One region of the Lysinibacillus sp. Bpr_S20 genome, then DNA from elsewhere that is predicted to be linked to it. Evidence: riboswitches for the same ligand, from Rfam matches in the RefSeq annotation. Region 1 holds a riboswitch; each other region holds the start of a gene.
What was found. Region 1 has a riboswitch for thiamine pyrophosphate ahead of thiT (energy-coupled thiamine transporter ThiT). Riboswitches for the same ligand answer to the same signal wherever they lie in the genome.

Region 1 (5,612 bases):
TTGATTAACTGACCGTAAAAGCCCGATTGGTTCAACTAACAATCAGCGGGTAAAACGCCCACTGATTGAAGTTTTACTTTATCCCGCTTTAACGGTCAGTAAACAAAAATGTCTTCCCCGTTAAAACGGGATTCAGTTAACATAGTCGTCGATTAACTGACCGTAAAAGCCCGATTGGTTCAACTAACAATCAGCGGGTAAAACGCCCACTGATTGAAGTTTTACTTTATTGTATGTAAAAAAAGATGCTGCTACAACTAAAACATATCGTCTTGTTGTTACAGCATCCCTAACATTATTTCATTTTTTGTTTTTGTTTTGATTTTTGTTTTTTAGGTTTTTCTTCTAACAATTCAAGGCTAGACGATTCAGCATCTTCTAAATGGGCTTTGCCTAATACATTCGTTAAATGAAGGCCTCGTTTTTGTGCCTCGCGTTCGATATGAGCTAGTGTTTCTTTTAGCACTTGTACACGGGCATATTGTTTATCGTCTCCTGGTATTAGAACCCATGGCGCATTTTTCTTATCAGTCTTCTCAAACATGTCATTCGCAGCTTCTATATACTGAGGTGTTTTTTCACGATTTCGCCAGTCTTCGTCTGTTAGCTTCCAAGACTTATATGGATCTTCCTCGCGTTCTTTAAAACGTTTAAGCTGTTCCTCATCAGATACTTGAAGCCAAAACTTAATAACAATATAATCTCCTGCTGTTAAAATCTTTTCGAAATTATTTATTTCTTCGTATGCACGAGACCACTCTTCTTTTGTTGCAAATCCTTCAATACGCTCAACTAATACACGACCATACCACGAGCGGTCAAAAATAGCGATTTGTCCATGCTGTGGCAGCTTTCTCCAAAAGCGTTGTAAATAATTGTAGCGCAATTCATGAGGCTGAGGTGCTGAGATTGGGTGTACAATATAGCCACGTGGATCAGCACGTTCAATGAGACGCTTAATAGCGCCACCCTTGCCAGCAGCATCCATACCTTCAAATACTAGAATTAGCCCAATCTTATTGTTTAATAAAAACTGTTGAGCATTTAACATTTCATATTGGAGTACTTTTAATTTCTTTTTATACATCTTCTTATCCAGTTTAACTGATAAATCTAGATCATTTAAATTTTGAGTCATTAAAACTTCACTCCTTACTTTTAATAATCCTATTGTACTAAAGAAACATATAAGTGCATATCCAAATGGTAAATTGTAGATAATTTTAGCGAAACAACACGATACATTGTTGGAAATTTCCGTTATAATGAAAATATAATGTGACAGTCCTATACTTATTTGTCTTTTCCCTATACAATTTAACACGAAGGGAGAGGAAAACATGCCTCGATTTTTTTTGATGACAATCACTTATATTGTCTCACTCATCCTAACCTTTTCATCCTATTTCATGAAAATAAACGGTCAAACTTCTTTAGAAATTTCAAATCGTTTTCCAGTAATATTTGCACCTTTTAATGTTAGTTATGTGATTTGGATTGTAGTTTACGTGTTACTTGGTTATTGGTTAGTAATGAATCTAAAAAAGACATCTATGAAACAGACTGTTCTCTTTAGTAGCATATGTATCATGCAGGCGTTAGCAATTGTGGTTTGGCATCACGAACTATTTATCGTATCCATTGTCAGTTCGTTTATTTTAGTACTGTATTTGTTTAAGTTGTACAAGACGTATCCTCTTAGCAATAATTCACCCATAGGTCGTTTACCCTTTTCGATTTACTTCGGATGGGTTACATTTAGTCTGATGACAAATGTAAGCTTTATGCTAACATCTTATCAATGGAATGGTTTTGGCCTTAGTAATCCACTTTGGGCAGTTATTTTACTAACAATTGGAGTAGCAATCGCGCTACATATTCGATTCCATTATTTTGATATTATCTTTCCAAGTGTATTTATCTGGTCCTATATTGGGGTCGCTTTACATAATGGTTTTGATGAGCTACTTGTCACAACAGCAGCCTTATTTTTATGTGGAGTTCTTCTTGTCGGTATATTATTTATTAAAAAAAATCCTGCCTACCAAAAATAAATTGGTTAGCAGGATTTTAACTTTTTTATTGTTCTTCAAGTGAAGTTAAAACAATTGGTTTGTCTTTCGTAACGATGATTGAATGCTCAATTTGAGCAACGAATGATTTGTCAGGCGTAACGAATGTCCATCCGTCACCAGCTTCTACAATATGCTCCGCTTTCGCTGAGATAAATGGCTCGACTGCAAGCACCATGCCCTCTTTCATAATTGTAGAATCCCATGCATCATAATAGTTTAAAATGTGGTTTGGCTCATCGTGTAATGAACGACCTAAACCATGACCTGTTAGATTCATAATCACTGTTAAATCATTTGCATATGCTTCACGTTCAACAGCTTTACCGATTTGGTTTAATTTTGATCCGGCTTTTACTTTTGTCATCGCACGATCGAAAGCACTTTTGGCTACGCGACATAGCTTTTCTTTATCCTCATAGCCTTCACCTACTACAAATGAAATTCCCGTATCAGCAAAGTAACCATTTAATGAACCAGATACGTCAATATTGACGATATCTCCTTCTTTAATCACTCGTTGACCAGGAATACCATGTGCAACTTCCTCATTAACACTAATGCAAGTGTATCCTGGGAAATCATACTCCCCTTTAGGTCCAGAAACCGCTCCTGCCTCAGCAAACATTCGGCCAGCGATTTCATCTAATTCAAGAGTTGTTACACCTGGTTTTGTAGCAGCCTTCATTGCCTCACGAATTTCAGCACAAATACGGCCAATTTTTTTAAAGGCTTCAATCTCTTCTTGCGTTTTTACAATCATTTTTAACGTCCCTTTCATCTAATATCTCTATTTAATATAACATAACTTTTTATACATAAAACGCTAAACGCTTTAAATATTATATGCCGTCATAAATTGTAAAGTGCTGAAAACAGGCTTATCTCCATAACGTGGAGTTGATTTCCGTTCCGGCTGGGCGCTTTGTAGCTGACGCTTCGCTTTCGCTACAGATAAAACATTGTTGCTGTCGCTTCGCTTTCGCACAGAGCAGGGCTTCCTGGGGGCGTCGGGGCAACAGGATGTTGGTCACGAAGGCGTTATCACAGGACGTGATGCTTTTAGCCTTCGTTCCTCTATATCGCTAATCCCCAAGGAGTCGCCCAGCCTCCACTCCAATCAACTTATTTACATGACATACATTTTAATATATGCAAGTCCTAACTAGCTAAAAAAGCAACAATCTTTCATTCAATTCAATAAAAATAAAGCCCTCCACTCATGTGAAGGGCAAAATAGTTATGATTTTCGTTGCATTAATTGAGGTGCTGCTGTAAATAACAGGACGCCGACAACTGCTGTTAAAATCGTTGCTGGTAGCATATATGTTCCATTATAGATAATTGAATAAATCCACGCATTTTGATCACCAGCATACTCTTTGAAAAATACAGCGCCTCCAATAGTATGTGCTGCATAACGTAAAAAGCCTGCTAATACAGTCCCTAAAATAATATAAAGCGCCATTTTCTTTTTGTTTAAATCTTTTGCAGCCTCAAGCACCGGTCGACGCACAACGGCCGCTAAGCCTACTACTGTAAAGGCAATGCCATAATCTAGCGTTCCTTGAAGCCAATGCACTATTGTAGCACCAAACATTGTTTGCATTACACCAATGAGTAAACCCGTTGTCATGCCTGGAATAAGGCCCCATCGGAATGCTATTAAAATTATTGGCACCATCACTAGACTAACAGAGCCTCCTTGTGCCCATACTTTAAAGGAAACCTGATCTAGCACAAGACCAATCGCTGCGAATATCGCAATCTCCACTAGCATTAAAAGTTTTTTACTGTCCAAAAATATTCTCTCCTTTGTTCCGATGTAGGATACAAGAGCAGGAATAGAAATCAGTTGGCAAATATGTCCCTACCTGGCATCAATAAAGATAAAAAAACGATGCCAGGACAGAGCCTCACATCGTAATAGTGTCGGTTTCTATCCACATCCCTACGCAAGCGTTAACTTACAGGTTCAAAGAGTCAAGGCATCACGTGCCCAGTCTCAGCTGACATCATCAGCCCCCCTTGTGGTCGTTACATCTTAATTTAGTTGAACAACCTCATTGTACGCAAACACTGTTATGATTACAACCTCTTCCACAAAATTTTTTGAAACTTTACTGTTTTTCATGCGTAAATATTAAAAAAGGAGGTACTACTATGGAGAACCAAAAAATTTTATCTGCCTTTAGTTATCTCAGTATTTTATTCGCACCGTTTATTGTGCCATTAATCGTTTACTTTGTTGCAAAAGATAGCGATGTAAAGAGTCACTCTATTCGAGCACTAATATCACATTTAATCCCAGTCGCTTTCGGAATTATTTTATTTGCCGTCTTTATCTTCTCAACTTTAACATTCAACAATCTTGACCCTGATTTAGGTAGTAATAAGTTTCTTATCATTTGGTTAGTTTCATTCGGAATTTACTTTCTTGTTTCAATAGGAGTTGTCATCTGGAACATTATACAAGCTGTTCGCGTTGTCCGATAAGTTTCATTCCAATCTCACCTTGAACGGAAAGTACTAAAGGAGCTGTTATTTTGTGAAAGTATCTAAAGTTGTTAAAGTCGCCGTAAAATTAGCACCTATCGCTATCCCAATTGTAAAAAAAGTAATCGCTGCAAAGAAAAGAACTAATCCTAACGTAACTAAAAAATGATAAAGAGGCGTTTTTCCACACAATGGAAACACGCCTCTTTGTTATTTCACTTCAAAATATGTTTGACTATGACCGTTCATTGCTTTTTCAACATGCAACACAGCAGGCATTGTAGCTTTTAATTCCGCAACGTGTGAGATGACTCCAATCATACGTCCGGAATCTTGTAAATCAATAAGCGTATCAATCGCCTTATTTAACGCTTCTTCATCAAGAGAACCAAAGCCCTCATCAATAAACATCGTTTCAATGCGAATATTACCTTGAAAACTTTGAATGACATCTGCCATCCCAAGGGCAAGACTTAATGATGCATTAAACTTCTCTCCCCCTGATAATGTTTTAACATCTCGTAATTGATCCGTATAAGCATCATACACATCTAGTCCAAGCCCACTTTGCTTAGCATGCTTTTCTAAGCGATCTGAACGCCGTAGCTCAAATTGACCGTTAGATAAATGATAAAGCCGGACATTTGCTGCCTCTGTAATTTTATCTAAATAATTGATTTGAATATAACGCTCAAAGGATAGTTTTTTCACATTTTGCCCATTTAGCATTGCATACAGTTCCTTAACTTGTCCCGCCTCTTTTTCAAGTAAACGAATCTCCTGTTCGGTCTCCTCAACTTTTTCGATAAAGTCCGCACAAGCCTTCGCAAATCTTTCCATTTGTTGCAATACTTTAAAGGCTTCTTCATAGGTTACACGAAGCATCTCTAACTTTTCTTCCATTGCCATTAAATCTTGTTTCTCTTGGCCTTTTAGATGCTTCTCTCCCTCAGTAATTTGTACCTGTAATGTATGGATTTGTAGTGCATACTCATTGCAAGCCTTCCTTAAAGCTTCTATTTGCAACACGCTTCGCTTCCCAGT
Region 2 (5,612 bases), on a different contig from region 1:
TATTCTACTTTTCATAGGAAGCCAAATGGTGCTTAGTCACTTTCTAGCAAAGGGACTCAGATTAGTAAAAACAGAGGCAGCTGTATTTAAAAATAGTGTTGTCCTCATTAATTCAGGCAATTATGGTATCCCGGTTGCGCAAATGATTTTTGTGACCCAGCCGATTGGAGTAGCGATTCAGGTCATTCTTGTCATATTTCAAAATATGACGACCTATACTTATGGCTTGTACAATTTAATTTCTTCAACAAAATCGGGCATGTCAATTATAAAAGACTTCCTCAAAATGCCTATTATTCATGCGCTTATTATTGGTGTGGCAATGAACTATTTTAATATCGCTATTCCGCAGTTTGTAAGAATTCCGATCGACCATGTGGCAGATGGCTTTATTGCTATAGCGTTAATAACTTTAGGGGCACAACTATCACAACTTGAAATCAAATCCATGTTCAATAAGATGGTATACATAAGCTGTTTTACACGACTAATCTTAGGGCCTACCGTAGCATTGCTTATCATTTTTGCGCTTGGTCTTGATGGTGTCGTGGCACAATCACTTTTTATAGCTAGTTCGTTCCCGACTTCGCGTAATAGCTCTAGTCTGGCATTAGAATATGACGTAGAATCAGCAACTGCTGCACAAACAGTTTTATTTTCAACCATCGTAAGCTGTATAACGGTGACGATCGTGATTTATGTAGCGGAACTGTTGTTTACCTAACAGCTATAAAAGTCGATAAAAACTGTAATTGTTCCGATAAATCTTCAAAGTGTTCATATAAAAATGAATTCATCACAATAACGTTTCTTGAGGGCCTATGTGCTTGCTTTCTAGAGTCTCATCTGACGCTGACTCTTGGTGAATGTACCAAAAATAATAAAATGAAGCTTCCATCTATTAGCAATATCTGCTACACTAACATCAAACTTAATAGCATTAACTAGGGGAGTCTGATGAGTCAGGCTGAGAGGGAAACGCTTAGAGGTTTCTTGACCCTTTGGACCTGATCTGGCTCATACCAGCGTGGGAAAGTTAACCATTATTGCACTCTATGTTATTTGCAATAACTTTACCTTTACATTCTTAGCCGGATCCAAAATTATTATTTGGATTCGGCTTTTGTTTTTGTTGGGGTTAGCTAGATTCGGTCCTTGTATAAATGTAAAAGGGAGCGAAGTAGTTTATGACAACAGTTAGCGACAAGAATATTACGATTATGTCTAGTTTTGATGGAAGTAAAAAAGTTTATGTAGAAGGATCACGACCAGATATTTTAGTGCCAATGCGTGAAATTGCATTAAGTCCGACGACAGGAAGCTTTGGGGAAGAGGAAAATGCGCCAGTACGTGTTTATGATACGAGTGGTCCATACACTGATCCAGCGTATAAGGTGGATATTACGAAAGGATTGCCAGCTTTACGTAGTGCATGGATTAGAGAACGGGGTGACGTTGAAGAATACGAAGGTCGTACGATCAAGCCAGAAGACAATGGATTCCGTAATGCTGATGATCCACGAATGAAAGAAAACGTTTTTCCGGATTTATCTAGAAAGCCTTTGCGTGCGAAGAAAGGTAAAAATATAACGCAGCTTCACTATGCTCGAAAGGGGATTGTTACTCCAGAAATGGAATTTGTGGCGATTCGTGAAAATATGGACCCTGAATTCGTGCGCTCAGAGATTGCGGCAGGGCGTGCTATTTTGCCATCAAATATTAATCATCCTGAGGCCGAACCAATGATTATTGGACGTAATTTCCACGTAAAAATTAACGCCAATATTGGCAATTCGGCGGTGTCATCCTCTATTGCGGAAGAGGTAGAAAAAATGACGTGGGCTACACGCTGGGGTGCTGATAACATTATGGATTTATCAACTGGTAAGCATATTCATACGACACGTGAATGGATTATCCGTAATGCCGCGGTGCCAGTAGGGACGGTGCCGATTTATCAAGCGCTAGAAAAAGTAAATGGTGTGGCAGAGGATTTAACGTGGGAGGTGTATCGTGATACGTTAATCGAACAGGCTGAGCAAGGCGTTGATTACTTCACGATTCATGCAGGGGTATTGCTGCGTTATGTGCCATTAACGGCTAGTCGTGTAACAGGCATAGTGTCTCGGGGAGGCTCGATTATGGCTCAGTGGTGTTTATATCACCATCAAGAGAGCTTCTTATATACTCATTTTGAAGAAATTTGTGAAATTATGAAAACCTATGATGTTGCCTTCTCTTTAGGTGACGGTTTACGTCCTGGTTCTATTGCGGATGCAAATGACGAGGCTCAGTTTGCAGAGCTAGAAACGTTAGGAGAATTAACGCAAATTGCCTGGGAGCATGATGTCCAAGTGATGGTGGAAGGGCCAGGGCATGTGCCGATGCATCTGATTAAAGAAAATATGGATAAGCAGTTAGAAGTGTGTAAGGAAGCCCCTTTCTATACTTTAGGGCCCCTGACAACAGATATTGCTCCTGGCTATGACCATATTACATCGGCCATCGGTGCTGCAATGATAGGCTGGTATGGTACGGCAATGCTATGTTATGTGACGCCAAAAGAGCATCTTGGTTTACCGAATCGCGAGGATGTTCGTGTAGGGGTTATTACGTATAAAATTGCTGCACACGCTGCAGATTTAGCGAAGGGGCATCCGGGAGCACAGCAGCGTGACGATGCACTATCTAAGGCACGCTTTGAATTCCGCTGGCGCGATCAATTCAACCTATCGCTGGATCCAGAACGTGCAGTCGAATATCATGATGAAACCTTGCCTGCGGAAGGGGCAAAAACGGCGCACTTCTGTTCAATGTGTGGACCTAAGTTTTGCAGTATGAGAATCTCACAGGATATTCGTAATTATGCAAAAGAAAAAGACTTAAATACGACTGAAGCGATTCACCAAGGGATGCAGGAAAAGGCCGAGGAATTTAAAAAAGCAGGCAGTCAAATTTATCAATAATTATTAGAATGGGCTTGTGTCTAAATTAGGCACAAGCTTCATTTTGGTTCATGCCAAAGGTGAGGAGGTGAATGCGGATGTGGTTCCCTTTCTATGGTTGTGCAAACACCTAATTAATGAAGATAAAACCTTCGGCGGGTCACGGATTTTCAAAGGAATGAATTGCGCAGGCACAATTAAAATCCGGACGCATTGTTTATCTGCGTGGAAGTGATGCGTTGATATAAGTTGATTGGAGTGGAGGCTGGGCGACTCCTTGGGGATCAGCGATAGGGGAACTAAGGCTAAGAGCATCACATCCTGTGATAACGCCTTCGTGACCAACATCCTGCTGCTGCCGCTGCGTTAACACTACGCTTTCGCGCAAAAAACATCTGTTGCCCCGACGCCCCCAGGAAGCTTTGCTCTGTGCGAAAGCGTAGTGTAACGAAGTGACAGCAACAAATGTTTTCTGTAGCGAAAGCGAAGCGTCAGCAACAAATGTTTTATCTGCGCGAAAGCGAAGCGGCAGCGGCAAAGCGCCCAGTCGGAACGGAAATCAACCACACATTATAGTGATGAATCCTTATTTTGTAATTAAGATAAAAAAACTCCATGTGAAGATGCCTTCACATGGAGGAAAAGTTGGATTTGGATATCAATAATAAGTGGAGAATTAAACGTTTGTTGCTTGTTTTTCGTATGGATTTGAAAGGTCCATACCTTCTAATGAAAGACCCATAGCTTTTGCTACACCCTCACCATATGCTGGATCAGCTAAATAGCAGTGAAGGATGTGACGACGTTTGATGAACTCTTCAACTGATGCCATATCATTAGCAGTATTTTCGAATAGGCGTTGTTGCTCTTCGGCAGTCATTAGGCGGAATAGTTTACCTGGCTGCTCGAAGTAGTTGTTGTCATCTTCACGGAAGTCATGGATACCGGCATGACCGTCAATACGTAATTCAGGCTCTTTATAGTCTAAATTATGCTCCCATTCACCATAGCTATTTGGTTCGTAACCTAAAGTTGAACCAAGGTTGCCATCGAAACGCATAGCACCATCGCGGTGGAATGAACGGAATGGGCATTTTGGTGCGTTTACAGGAAGCATATAGTGGTTTACACCTAAACGGTAGCGTTGTGCATCTGCATACGCAAAGATACGACCCTGTAACATTTTGTCTGGAGAGAAGCTAATACCAGGGATAATGTTAGATGGGGCAAATGCAGCTTGTTCAACTTCAGCAAAGTAGTTGTCCGGATTTTTGTTTAACTCGAATTCACCCACAGGAATTAATGGGAAGTCTTTTTTATACCATACTTTTGTTAAATCAAATGGGTTATACGGTAATTCTCGAGCTTGTTCCTCTGTCATTACTTGAATGTACATTTTCCATTTAGGGAAATCGCCTTTTTCAATTGCCTCATAAAGATCGCGTTGTGAAGATTCGCGGTCATTACCGATTACTTCAGTAGCCTCAGCACCAGTTAAATTTTTAATGCCTTGCTCTGTACGGAAGTGGAATTTAACCCATACGCGCTCATTTTCGGCATTAATAAAGCTATAAGTATGAGAACCGAAACCATGCATGTTGCGGTATCCAGACGGAATACCACGGTCAGACATGACGATTGTTACCTGGTGAAGCGCTTCAGGTAATGAAGTCCAGAAATCCCAGTTTGAATTCGCGTTTTTCATATTTGTACGTGGGTCACGTTTTACAACGTGGTTTAAATCTGTAAAGTGTAAAGGATCACGGAAGAAGAATACAGGTGTGTTGTTACCAACTAAATCCCAGTTACCTTCTTCAGTATAGAATTTAAGTGCAAAGCCACGAATATCGCGCTCAGCATCTGCTGCACCACGTTCACCTGCAACTGTTGAGAAGCGTGCGAACATTTCAGTCTTTTTCCCAACTTCTGAGAAAATTTTTGCTTTTGTATATTTAGTAATATCATGCGTTACAGTGAAAGTACCGAATGCACCTGAACCTTTAGCATGCATACGACGTTCAGGAATAACTTCACGATTGAAGTTTGCTAATTTCTCAACTAGCCATACATCCTGGAGTAATAGAGGACCACGAGGACCTGCTGACATTGAATCGTGGTTGCTTACTACTGGAGCACCACCTGCTGTTGTAAATCGACGGCTACGATCATTTCCGTTTGTCATATTAGTTTACCTCCTAAAGAAAATTGTGAGTCAAACTCTTCATCAATAACTATAACAAATACAAACTAGAATTGCTAGTAAATTATAATCATTATCGTTAAAGAATTCTTATAGTAAGATATAAACTATAAATATATGCTAGATTTATAGAATTTATGAATAGTTTTTACCACAAATTTAGTTTTTCTAAACGTTTTCGAGAATTATTTGAATAAGTTATAAAGAAGAGAGAGAACAAGAATAAAAGAAATTAAAAAGAATTCTCTTATTTATTTATTATTATTGAAAATAAAATATGTTAATTGAAAAAATATTGATGGCAATGAAGACTAGGAGACTACCGGTCCTCTGAAGCAAGCTAGTAGAGGACCGAAGGATGAAGCATAAAAACACTTTCTCCCAAAGCGCAAGTCGAACGTAAAGAATCCATTGAGCCCATTTACGCTTTACGATAACGATGAGGCGTAATTCCGATGTGCTGTTTA
Region 3 (5,612 bases), on a different contig from region 1:
AGCAGGGAGCCACGGTTATTGCAGAAAGTGAGAAGGAAGATCCAGTACTTGCAGAATGGCAATATGGCCTTGGCAAAACATTTGCCTTTACTTCTGATTCTACAGGAAAATGGACAGGAGACTGGGCAAGGTGGCAAAATTGGGGCACGTTTTGGCAAACGCTTATTTCAAAAATGCTACCAAGCTATAACGATGTTGCCTATGATGTACGTCTAGAATCAGACGGCACATTTGTCATCACTGACCCAACAAATGAAGCGGCGTTTTTAGATATAGTTGCTGTCAATGAGGCGGGTGAAGAACTTGAAACGCAGCTAGAAACAATTTCAGCATCACAAGTTCGAGCAGTCGTACAAGCAGAACCAGGACTAATCTTCTTCCGCATAGCCGATAAACAACAGGCTATTTACCAGGCAGGCTTAAGTGTACCTTATAGTGCTGAGTATGAATTACGTCCAGTGAATGATCAGCTTGTCAAGGGACTGACAAAGCAAACAGGCGGCTCCGTATTGAAGGAACCGAGCGAAGTATTCCGTGAATTTACGAAAAAAGGAGCGGAACGTCAAAATATTGCAACATGGCTTTTATTAGCAGGAATGCTACTATTCTTTATTGATATTACGATTCGACGCTTCGGTTGGAGCTTCCTAACAAGACCAAAGAAAAAAGAATCACCTGTAGAGGAAAAACAAATACAGGCAGAGGACACAAATGTTGCCCAGCTATTAAAGGGCATGAAAAAACGACATTAGTAAGTTAAAACGGTGGTTCATGGGTTTTTAAGCTATGAGCCATCGTTTTTTTGCATTCTATCTAAAAAAATGACAATCAACTTTTTAGTATTAACACTTTCAGCGATTATCACCCAACATTTAAATTTTATCGACGAACTTTCGCAATTTATCGACCAACATTTAAATTTTATCGACTAACTTTGGCGTTTTATCACCCAACTTTTAATTTTTATCGACATCCACCTTCTAAAGAGATGCGCAAATTTTCTGAGACAGGTAAAATTTTACTTGTAAATAATGTATATAAGTGTAATAATTGATGATAGTAATAAAATATTACTATCATTTTTACGTACTATAAATTTTTGTGGGGGATCGTACATGACCAATATTATGAATTCTTTTGGTTTTCTAAGCTTTAAATTAGCCGAGGCTTTAGAGGAAAATCTCGAGAAATATATCAACGAAAAATTTCAAATGAAATCGAGAGAAGTCGGGATCATGATTGCTGTAAAAGAAAAGAAACTTAGCCAAATTCAAATAGGGCAGATTTTAAAGCTGGATAAAAATAGTGTCCGCTTTTTTATCGATGATTTAGAAGAAAAAAAGTATGTTTATAGGGAAAAAAATCAAGAAAATAGAAGAGAGAATTTAATCTGCCTTACAGAACAAGGTGAAAATTTGGCAGAAGAATTAATGAAGACCCTTGCGATTTCTGAGAATGAAGTTTTACAACTACTTTCATTGGAAGAAAAAGAGCAGTTGAAAAGTATTTTGACAAAAGTATATGAAAATCGTACATAGTGCTTAAAACCTTATCAATTAGAAAGAGTGATGACAGATGAAAGCAGTAGAGGTTATGAAAGAGTATTTAAAAAGAGCACAAGAAGAGGGTCAGGATTTATCTGACATGTATGCAGATCACGGGGAATTGAAAAATTTTAAAGGTGAAATTTTTAAAGGCAGAAAAGAAATACAGAACTTTTATATGTCACCTATGCCGAAAGGCTTTAAATTAACGATCCAAAATATTGAAGGCGATGATCTAGAATGTAGGGCAATTGTTTCCACTACTTGGGATGGTTTACCAAACCCAGTATTTCTGGAAGAAAGGTTGATTCTTGAAAATGAAAAAATTAAATCATTTACAATGATCCCAAAATAAAGGAGACTGAAGCATGTCATTAAATCCTAAAGGAAATCCTCTTCCCACGCCTGAAAGAGACACGAAATATTGGATTGGCGTAGCATCTCTCAATCATGTGCAAAAAGGAGTTGATGGAGGGTTTAGCCAGCTATGCCATGGCAAAGAAAGACCTTTGAAACGAATGAGAAAAGGAGATTGGATTATCTATTATTCTCCTAAAAAAAGTCTAGATGGTAACGAGCCTATAAGAGCGTTTACCGCAATTGGAAGAGTAAAAGACGAGAAAATATACGAGTTCCAAATGGCAGAAAATTTTATCCCTTATAGAAGAGATATAGATTTTTATAAAGATGCAAAAGCTGTGCCAATAAAAAGGATCTTAGATTATTTGGAATTTGTAGAAGATACATCGAAGTATGGTTATAAATTCAGGTTTGGTCATTTTGAAATAAGCAAAAAAGATTTTTTATTAATTGCACATGAAATGGGATTACCATTGAAGTATGGCTGAATTTGTTTAGAATAAAAAACGTTACTTTCTTAATTTATTGCCATAAAGAAAGTAACGCATAATCATTATTTAAGTAAAGTGTTAAGGTTAGTTACAAATACTGTCTTTCGCAAATTGCTAGCAATGACAACGCCTAATACAGCACCAATAGTACTTGAGGTTAAAAAAGCAGGCATGAAAAATAAAGCAGCAACGGATGTCCCCATAAATAAATGTGCGTAAGGTACTGCAATGAGTGAGGCGATAATTCCTGTCCCGAACATTTCGCCGACACCTGCTAGCCATTGCTTGCCGCTATATTTATAGGCAAGAGCTGCACACAGTGCACCGATAACACTGCCTGGTATAGCTAATAATGAACCTGTACCTGTTAAAATCCGAATAATGGCTGTGACGAGGGCGACCATAACAGTAGGCACTGGTCCAAGAATGATAGCACTAATAACATTGATGGCATGCTGTACAGGGTAGGCACGCGCAATTCCCGTTGGTATTGAAACGAAGGTAGAACCTGCTACGGCAATTGCTACTAATAAGGCCATGATTGTTAACTTTCGAATTGACATAATTTCCACTCCTCTGAAATATGAATTTAATAGTGATCGCCGGTAGATGCGGAAGTTCCGCCGCAAAAAGCATGAAAAACGCCGCTAAAGGTGTGAGTTCCGCCGCAAAAAGCACGAAAAACGCCGCTAAACATAGAAGTTCCGCCGCTAAAGCGCAAAAAACCGACAATAACAATAAAAACCAGAAAAAAAGCCGCTTCCTAAAAACAATAGGAAGCGGCCCTGCATTTACATAGTAAAAAGCAAGTGTCGCCACTTCCCTCCGCTAGTGTGAACTAGATCAGGTTCAAAGGGTCCGTATATGACCATATACGTCTCAGCCTTTTAAAGACTCCCCTAGTGGTAAAAATTCATTTGTCAGTTATCCCCATAATTATGTAGCATACTACTAGAAATAGTCAATAACTTTTCAGACTATTTTGTATCAGGATGCATAAGATGTGGTGCTTTTTTCATTGTCCAAATAAGGGCAAGGAAAAAGCAAGCCATTAAAATAATAGCTCCGACAATATAAGGGCTATTCATATTCCAATCGAATAATATACCTGCTAAAGCTGGTCCAATCATATTCCCAAGACTCATATACGCATTGTTCAGACCTGCTGCATAGCCTTGTTCATTCTCGGCAATCTTTGAAATCAATGTGTTGACAGCTGGACGAATCAACGTCGTAGCTGTAGAGAAGATTGTCGCTACAATCAAAATAAATGCAAAACCAGATACAAATAATATTAAGAAAATCGAAACGGCTGCAATAAATAAATTGACTAATACTACCTTCATTTCGCCGAAGCGATTAAACAGCGGTGTAATAATAAACATTTGTACAACAACACCAAAAGCGCCACCCACAACTAAAATAATAGCGATATCAGTAGGTGTGTAATTAAATTTGTCAGTCACAAATAACGATAATGTTGTTTGGAAATTAGCAATTCCGAAAGAAAATACAAGCATGATAATTAACATCACAAAATAAGGCATACGGACTGAACGGGCCATCTGCTTAGCAAGATTATCCCGCTTCTGTGCTCTTTGCGCTGTGTTCGGCTTAGTAGCAGGCAATAAAAAAAACGATAAAATAGCTGCTAAGATCGCTGCAATGCCTGCCGTATAAAACGGAAAATGCAAACTAACTTTTGAGAGGAATCCACCGATACCTGGTCCAATCATAAAACCAAAGGACATTGCTGCCCCGAGCATACCCATACCTTTTCCTCGTTCCTCATATGTTGTGACGTCTGCCACAAAAGCCATTATAGGGGGCGCAACAAATGCAGATCCGAGGCCACCTAAAAAGCGTGCTAAGAAGAGCATCCATACATCAGTAGAAAGCCCAAAACCAATTTGTGCAAGCCCCGTTACTATAAGACCGAAAATAATGAGATTTTTTCGACCGTGCTGATCCGAAAGATTCCCAGCAATAGGAGAAAATACGAATTGTGCAAAAGCGAACGTCGCAATTAACATGCCAAGTACTTGTCCTGCAGCACCAAATAGTTTTAAATAATCAGGCATGACAGGAATAATAATACCAATACTCCCCATTGCGATAAACATATTAAACATTAAAATATACAAAGCCGCCTTATTAGACTTCTGCTGGGTCATCGAATACCCCTTTCTTTATTAAAATATACTACAGTCTACCACAAGGTTTATAGGTTTGCTATTGACTATAAGTCTGAAATAAGAATTCAGATGACCTTCCGGCAAAACAAGTGGTTGATTTCCGTTCCGACTGGGCGCTTTGTTGCTGTCGCTTCGCTTTCGCACAGATAAAACATTTGCCGCTGACGCTTCGCTTTCGCGCAGAGCAGAGCTTCCTAGGGGCGTCCGATGAGCCGCTTCACTCGCGTTGCTCGCTCCAGGGTCTCGGGCCAACAGATGTCTTTTGCGCGAAAGCGTAGTGCAACGTAGCGGCAGCAGCACGGATGTTGGTCACGAAGGCATTATCACAGGATGTGATGGTTTTAGCCTTCGTTCCTCTATCGCTAATCCCCAAGGAGTCGCCCAGTCTCCACTCCAATCAACCACTTCCCGGAATGTATCTTTCTTACATAACACTCTAATTTATAGTAATAAAGCGATGTATCCTAGCCTCTTTTTTTTCGTTTAGCTAATGGTAGACTTCTATGGGGAAACTGGGTGCAGTATTTGTTTTAATAATTAGAATCCCACACCTGAAAAATTAAAAAATATAACATCAGAAAAACGCAAGAAATCAACTTTTCTAAAATTGATTTCTTGCGCTTTTAAGGTTTTCAGTTTTGGGTTTAGCGAATACTCATTTTAAATTCTAAGAAAAGCTCATTGTATTTGCCTAAGTAATCAGGACCTAAGTTTTTATAAACTTCTAATGTTTTACGTTGCTCTTCAGATGGGTAGAAGCGCTTATCAGATACGACTTCTTTATCCATTAACTTCATCGCTGCAATATTAGGAGTAGAGTAGCCTACATAATCAGCGTTTTTAGCACCTGATTGAGCTTTCAGCATAAAGTTAATGAAAGCATGTGCGCCATCTATATTTTTTGAAGTTTTTGGGATAACCATATTATCAAACCATAAGTTTGAGCCTTCTTTTGGTACAGCAAAGTCTAAATCTTCATTTTCTGACAACATATCTGCTGCTTGACCAGACCAAGTGAGTGC

Region 2: linked by a shared signal. The riboswitch ahead of thiC (phosphomethylpyrimidine synthase ThiC) and the one ahead of thiT (energy-coupled thiamine transporter ThiT) in region 1 are both predicted to bind thiamine pyrophosphate.
Region 3: linked by a shared signal. The riboswitch ahead of thiW (energy coupling factor transporter S component ThiW) and the one ahead of thiT (energy-coupled thiamine transporter ThiT) in region 1 are both predicted to bind thiamine pyrophosphate.

Annotation. Positions count from the first base shown of each region.
Region 1 covers NZ_JALNLQ010000011.1:39,657-45,268, forward strand. Annotated here, with positions in the region: gene MWJ95_RS20680 (polyphosphate kinase 2 family protein) at 296-1,138, opposite strand; gene MWJ95_RS20685 (hypothetical protein) at 1,341-2,054, shown strand; gene map (type I methionyl aminopeptidase) at 2,080-2,835, opposite strand; gene MWJ95_RS20695 (hypothetical protein) at 2,908-3,060, opposite strand; gene thiT (energy-coupled thiamine transporter ThiT) at 3,313-3,873, opposite strand; TPP riboswitch at 4,004-4,111, opposite strand; gene MWJ95_RS20705 (magnetosome magnetite crystal formation protein family) at 4,236-4,568, shown strand; gene MWJ95_RS20710 (AAA family ATPase) at 4,779-5,612, opposite strand, start outside.
Region 2 covers NZ_JALNLQ010000013.1:83,064-88,675, forward strand. Annotated here, with positions in the region: gene MWJ95_RS22040 (AEC family transporter) at 1-724, shown strand, start outside; TPP riboswitch at 937-1,051, shown strand; gene thiC (phosphomethylpyrimidine synthase ThiC) at 1,188-2,966, shown strand; gene MWJ95_RS22050 (hypothetical protein) at 3,163-3,333, opposite strand; gene MWJ95_RS22055 (catalase) at 3,622-5,127, opposite strand; gene MWJ95_RS22060 (response regulator transcription factor) at 5,567-5,612, opposite strand, start outside.
Region 3 covers NZ_JALNLQ010000002.1:432,725-438,336, forward strand. Annotated here, with positions in the region: gene MWJ95_RS06515 (VWA domain-containing protein) at 1-752, shown strand, start outside; gene MWJ95_RS06520 (MarR family winged helix-turn-helix transcriptional regulator) at 1,116-1,538, shown strand; gene MWJ95_RS06525 (hypothetical protein) at 1,576-1,899, shown strand; gene MWJ95_RS06530 (EVE domain-containing protein) at 1,913-2,392, shown strand; gene thiW (energy coupling factor transporter S component ThiW) at 2,458-2,958, opposite strand; TPP riboswitch at 3,199-3,306, opposite strand; gene MWJ95_RS06540 (MFS transporter) at 3,373-4,569, opposite strand; gene MWJ95_RS06545 (ABC transporter substrate-binding protein) at 5,235-5,612, opposite strand, start outside.